One region of the Xenorhabdus sp. SGI 60 genome, then DNA from elsewhere that is predicted to be linked to it. Evidence: predicted binding sites of a transcription regulator. Region 1 holds the regulator's gene; the other holds the start of a gene.
The links. Region 1 encodes PurR, which represses purine synthesis genes. Its sites were predicted from a motif close to CANGCAAACGTTTGCNTG; they were not measured.
Positions count from the first base shown of each region.

Region 2: the regulator PurR is predicted to act here: its motif matches at 1,302-1,319, upstream of ACSJJG_RS00675 (NCS2 family permease).

Region 1 covers NZ_CP196860.1:1,903,594-1,907,022, forward strand. Annotated here, with positions in the region: gene punR (DNA-binding transcriptional activator PunR) at 94-1,002, shown strand; gene purR (HTH-type transcriptional repressor PurR) at 1,006-2,031, opposite strand; gene sodB (superoxide dismutase [Fe]) at 2,533-3,111, opposite strand.
Region 2 covers NZ_CP196860.1:145,627-149,055, forward strand. Annotated here, with positions in the region: gene ACSJJG_RS00665 (MFS transporter) at 1-560, opposite strand, end outside; gene ACSJJG_RS00670 (TetR/AcrR family transcriptional regulator) at 661-1,200, shown strand; gene ACSJJG_RS00675 (NCS2 family permease) at 1,402-2,739, shown strand; gene ACSJJG_RS00680 (glycosyltransferase family 39 protein) at 2,800-3,429, opposite strand, start outside.

The sequences.
Region 1 (3,429 bases):
AGGAAATATTTGGCTTATTTTATATAGCATGATTTTTACTTGTGAAACGGTAATATTTGCACCATGCTGTGAAAAAAATTGAAAGGAAGATATATGTGGTCTGAATACTCTCTGGAAGTCGTTGATGCTGTTGCCAGAACAGGAAGTTTCAGCGCGGCTGCATCAGAACTCCATCGTGTGCCTTCTGCTGTCAGCTATACGGTAAAACAGCTTGAAGAATGGCTGGCAGTACCTCTGTTTGAACGTCGTCATCGTGATGTCGATTTAACGGAAGCGGGGGCAATTTTTGTCAAAGAAGCGCGTTCTGTTATCAAAAAAATGAATCACACTAGGCACCAGTGCCAACAGGTTGCCAACGGTTGGCGGGGGCAATTTAGTATTGCGGTTGATCAGGTAGTAAAACCAGAACGAACGCTTCGGCTAATTTTGGATTTTTATCGCCATTTTCCAGATATTGAGTTACTTATCTATCCAGAAGTTTTCAATGGCGTATGGGATGCTTTGGTGGATGAACGAGTGGATGTCGCCATTGGCGCGACACGTGCTTCCCCCGTGGGCGAGCGATATAGCTTCAGGGATATGGGGTTTATGCCTTGGCTGTGTGTAGCCAGTCCTGAACACGAACTGGCAGTAATATCGGAAAAATTGAATGATGATCAAATGCGGCCTTATCCCAGTTTATGTCTTGAAGACACCGCGCGCAGCTTACCTAAACGTGATACATGGGCTTTGGATAATCAGCGGAGGTTGATTGTTCCCGATTGGGATGTTGGATTAAGCTGCTTGATGGATGGATTGTGTGTAGGCATGGTGCCCAAACACCGAGCGCAACCGCTGATCCGTAAAGGCAAGCTGATTACACTTGAACTTGAACAACCATTGCCTGACAGCCCATGCTGCCTGACATGGTCGCAAAAAAGCCATTCACCGGCATTAAGCTGGTTACTTGATTATCTGGGGGATAGCGAAACGCTTAATGCCGAATGGCTGCAAGAAAATTAACTGTCAGCGGCGATAATCGATAAAAGGTCCATCTGCAACTGAGCGCCGTTCAACAAGGCGTGGGTGGACTTCGATAGTTTGAGCATCCTCACGTTTATTGACGATCCTGTCCAGTAGCATTGAAAAGGCCATTTGCCCTAAACGCTCTTTGGGTTGGTGGATGGTTGTCAATGCTGGCGTAAAATAGCGGGCATTACGAATATTATCATAACCGATGATTGAAATGTCTTGTGGAACGCGCAATCCCAACTCATCGGCTGCACAAATTGCTCCCATAGCCATGACATCTCCACCACAAAAAACAGCGGTTGGGCGATGTTTTTGATTCAGGATCTTGTACATAGCTTGATAACCGGACTCAGGTTCAAAATCACCTTGTACAATCCACTCATCCCGAATAGCGATATTGGCTTCTTTTAGTGCTTTGAGGAAACCTTGATGGCGGCCCCCCCCCGTATTTCTTGCCAATGACCCAGGAATAGATGCAATATCACGATGACCACGTTCAATGAGATAACGGCCAGCCAGGTAACCACCATGAAAGGCATTATCAATAATTGCATCGGTAAAATCGCCTCTGGATTCTCCCCAATCCATGACCACCATAGGAATATTACGATAGCCTTCCAGCATACTCAAAAGTTGCTCAGGGTATTCTGAACACATTACCAGCAAACCATCTACCCGTTTTTGCGCCAGCATTGCGAGATAAGCTTTCTGTTTATCAAGGTTGTTATGAGAATTACATAAAATCAGTGTATAACCTTTGCTATAGCAGCTATTTTCAACCGACTCTATGATCTCAGCAAAGTATGGTGCTTCACTTGATGTTGCCAGCAATCCAATGGATTTGGTGTGGTTAACTTTCAAGCTGCGGGCAACGGCACTGGGAGAATAGTTCAATTCTTTAATAGCGGCCCAGACTGCGGCCTTGGTATCTTCGGCGACGAAACGGGTTTTATTGATAACATGGGATACGGTTGTGGTCGAAACACCAGCGCGTTTAGCCACATCTTTAATCGTTGCCATGAAAAAAGGACTCCTGACCTTCTGGTCTAATTTATATACCCTTTATCTTTCTTGTCGGGTATAGCTATTTGTTAATCGTTTGCCAATATATTTATATACAGGGTGATGGTTGGCAATAATTTAGCGGTAAACCTTGAATTTTGTCTGATCTAGCTCAAAAGTGAAAGCAATAATCGATGCTATAAAGAGTATGGATTAAATATCGCGGTAGGGTTTTTCGATATATGGAAAATAACTGCTTAAAATTTAGGATGTTGAGGTGTCTTAATTTTCACATTGAGGATGTTCTATGGATACAGATCTGAAGCTGGGATTGTTGGCTGCCTGTAGTGCATTAATCATGATTGTTTTTCTGGCAAGCCTCTGTCTGATCTGATCAAGATCTAAAAGAAGAATTTGTAGTCTCACTTACATTAAGGGCGGGTTCTCCGGCATGCGGAATTCCGCGAATGAAGGAAAACCTGCCCTTATTATTTCAGGTTAGTATAAGAATGAATCTTATTAAGCCAGGTTTTCTTCAACAAATTTCCAGTTTACCAGAGCCCAGAAGTGCTCCAAATATTGAGGGCGTGCATTGCGGTAATCGATGTAATATGCGTGCTCCCAAACGTCAACAGTCAGTACTGGCTTATCTTCGCCAGTCAGTGGGGTTGCTGCATTTGAAGTGTTAACAATAGCCAGAGTGCCATCAACTTTCTTGACTAACCAAGTCCAGCCTGAACCAAAGTTTTTCAGGGCTGCGTCGGTGAACTGCTGTTTGAACTCAGCAAAAGAACCGAAAGCATTGTTGATAGCATTTGCAACTTTTCCGGTGGGTTCGCCCCCACCATTTGGTGACAGGCTATGCCAGTAGAAAGTATGGTTCCAAACTTGTGCTGCGTTATTGAAAATGCCAGCTTCAGAAGTTTTGATAATTTCTTCCAGCGATTTTCCGGCAAATTCAGTATCTTTAATCAGATTATTCAGGTTTACAACATAAGCGTTGTGATGTTTGCCGTAGTGATATTCCAGAGTTTCTGCAGAAATGTGTGGTTCCAGGGCATCTTTGGCATAAGGTAATGCGGGTAATTCAAAAGACATTGCATGCTCCTTTTTAATATCGGGTTTTTGGCTCCGCAAACCATGGCTTAGACACTAACCATGGGCAGGGCAAATTTAAGCTTATTATCGTGTTACTATTTTGATAATTATCTTAACAACTTTTCTGCTAAATAACAGGGAAAAAGATGCTATTGAGCTGCGAACTGGTGCAGAACTGAACTTAACATGGATTAGATACAGTCAGTTGGAATGAAAATAACTGATGATCAATTGCTGCAAATCATGGCAAAAATTTGCCATATAAAGTTCACGGTAGAAAAATTAGCGTAGAAAGTGGTATTCTGAATCAATCTTTAT
Region 2 (3,429 bases), 1.8 Mb from region 1:
CTTTTAGAAATAACGCCTAGTGCAAAGCCAAATGCAATGAGGGCAATCGGGACGTTGATCAGGAAAACCGATCCCCACCAGTAATATTCGAGCAGGAATCCGCCGATAACCGGACCAAGCGCGGCTCCGCCCGAAGCTATGGCAGACCAGATGCCAATGGCAAGTGCCCTTTCGTTTGGGTCTGCAAACGCTTGCCGGACTATGGCGAGTGTCGCAGGCATCATCATCGCCGCGCCAAAAGCAAGTACCACACGCGCAGCAATCAGAGTGGCAGGGTTGGGAGAAAATGCCGCCATCAGCGATGCAACACCGAAAATAGCTAATCCATTAGTAAACAGTTTCTTTGCACCAAAACGGTCACTTAATGCCCCCATAGCGGGAAGTAATCCTGCAATGGTCAACGTATAGGAATTCATGATCCACAGTTTTTCTGAAGCAGAAGCATGCAAATCATGTGTCAGCCGTGGTAAAGCGGTGTATAGCACGGTCATATCAATAACAACTAAGAAAAGTGCACTGGAAATAATAGCGAGCACAAGCCAGCGGATATTCGATTTCATAAGTAAATTCACCAATGCGGTTCGGCAACTTTGCCGAACCTTGACTAAATTGTTGGCGATTATTATAAATACATCCGTATTTAATGAAAAGGAGGTTCACATGGGACGACGTAAAACAATTGACCGAGAAGTTCTGTTGGATGCAGCGGAACATATTGTCACAACACATGGCGCTGCGGCTCTCACGATTGATGCACTGGCGAAGGCGGTTGGTATTACCAAGGGGGGAGTGCAATACAGTTTTAGTACAAAAGATGGCCTTATTGATGCGATGTTTGAGCGTTGGGAGGCGAGTTATGACGGACAGTTTCATGAAATTGCCGGAAATGATCCCCACCCGTTGACAGCCGTGCGTGCGCATATTGAGGCGACCAGACGATCTGATGAAGCATCGACGGCAAAGGCGGCTGGTTTGATGGCGGCTTTATTACAAACACCGGAACATCTTGAATCAACCCGTATCTGGTATCGACAACGCATAGAAGGTTTGGATACAACGACGGAAGAAGGCCGGCAAGCCCGTTTGGTGTTTTTAGCTACAGAGGGGGCATTCGTTTTGCGTTTCTTCGGCTTAATGGATATGTCCGAGGATGAATGGGAAGATATCTTTACCGATATTCTTGCTGCTGTGTCACCCTGAATTTCTCCTGCAAGACCAATAGCGGATAAATCGAATAAAATATCGTCACAAAATGAATTTCTTCAAGAATCATAATGTTATTTAAGTCATTGATTACACGTGTCGCAATCGTTTTCTTTTTTGTCGTTTCAGGGTAACGATTTATGTAGGTTTCCTGTAGGATAGGCCGAAAACTTCGCTTTTTTTGGGAAACAATATTACATGAGCACAATAAATTCTGGCTCTGCTCATCGTCAGGGTCTGCTTCAGCGTGTGTTTAAATTAGGGGAACATGGCACGACAGTTCGTACCGAAATAGTTGCCGGATTAACGACGTTTCTGACGATGGTTTATATCGTCTTTGTTAACCCGCAAATTCTGGCGGTTGCCGGCATGGATATTAAAGCGGTATTTGTCACGACCTGTTTAATTGCCGCCGTTGGCAGCATTATGATGGGATTAATGGCGAATCTGCCTGTGGCCGTTGCACCTGCGATGGGCTTGAATGCGTTTTTTGCCTTTGTTGTGGTCGGTGCGATGGGGCTTTCATGGCAGGTTGCGATGGGGGCGATTTTCTGGGGTGCGGTGGGACTGTTTATATTGACGCTCCTTCGTGTCCGCTACTGGATGATCGCCAATATTCCATTGAGCTTGCGAGTGGGTATTACCAGTGGTATCGGTCTTTTTATTGCTATGATGGGGCTGAAAAATGCAGGCATTATCGTGCCTAATCCCGACACGATTGTGTCAATCGGCAACTTTGCTTCCCATAATGTCTTATTGGGGACATTGGGCTTTTTTATCATTGCCATTTTAGCAGCCCGCAATTTCCATGCTGCGGTGTTGGTTTCGATTATCGTGACAACCGGCATCGGTTTGATGATGGGCTATGTGGAATATCACGGCATTTTTGATCTGCCGCCTAATGTGATGAGCGTGGTAGGTAACGTTGATGTAAAAGGCGCACTCGATATTGCGTTGGCTGGCGTAATTTTCTCATTTATGTTGGTGAACTTGTTTGATTCTTCCGGCACATTGATTGGTGTGACGGATAAAGCAGGTATTGCTGACAGTAATGGTAAATTCCCACGCATGAAGCAAGCCTTGTACGTGGACAGTATCAGTTCGGTGGCTGGCTCTTACATCGGGACTTCTTCGGTTACCGCCTATATTGAAAGCTCGTCTGGCGTTTCTGTTGGTGGCCGGACTGGCTTGACGGCGATTGTCGTGGGTATTTTATTCTTGCTGGTCATGTTTATCTCTCCGCTGGCAAGCATGGTGCCGGCTTATGCGACCGCGGGCGCTCTGATCTATGTGGGCGTTTTGATGACTTCCAGCCTGACAAGGGTGAAATGGAACGATCTGACTGAATCCGTCCCTGCTTTTATCACCGCAGTGATGATGCCATTTAGCTTCTCCATTACCGAAGGCATTGCACTGGGTTTTATCGCCTACTGTGCCATGAAATTGGGTACGGGCAAATGGCGTGAAGTTGGTCCCTGTGTTCTGGTTGTGACATTACTGTTTGTATTGAAAATGGTGTTTGTGGATGCCCACTGACCCCGATTGACATGGTAATGAAGAAAGCCTGACTGGTATTCACGTCAGGCTTTCTTATTTCTACCCTTGCATACTGTTAGGTGCCACAAAGCCAATGCAGACAGTATCTAACTCAGCACTGGGTTGGGCCTGGAAGGAAAGCGCTTCTTTGTGACTGAGCACCAATGATGGCCATTGTTCAAACGTGTGTTGGAAATCTTCCTCTGCACAGCTTTTTCCTCGTTCTCCCACTAACAAGGCACCATATTGCACCATATTGCCCTGTTTGATATGGCGGTTATAGATATTGGGTGGCATACCTTTGTCTAATTCCCAGGGTTGTATCGTTTCTGGATGATGGTGGCTGTAAAATGTCAGCCATTGATGCAGATATTCTCCACCAACATAACGTAATGGCGTTGGATACAATTCGTTCCAGCGTTGATCCAATTGGCTGGCGAAGGTTTTTATACCAACAAACTTTTGTCCTGCATCACGGACATTTGCCATCATCACACTGACGTAACCGAGCAACACCAATACACCAAACACGGCCAATCCCCGTAATGTGCCTCGCAAGGGTTTATTGGGAAAGACCGTTATCGATCCCACCAGCAATGCCGGCGAAACTGTCATAAAAGGTTGTACCCATTCGGTCATGCGCCCGCCCTGATTGAAGGAGAACCAGCCATAAATCAGCAGCAGAGGCAG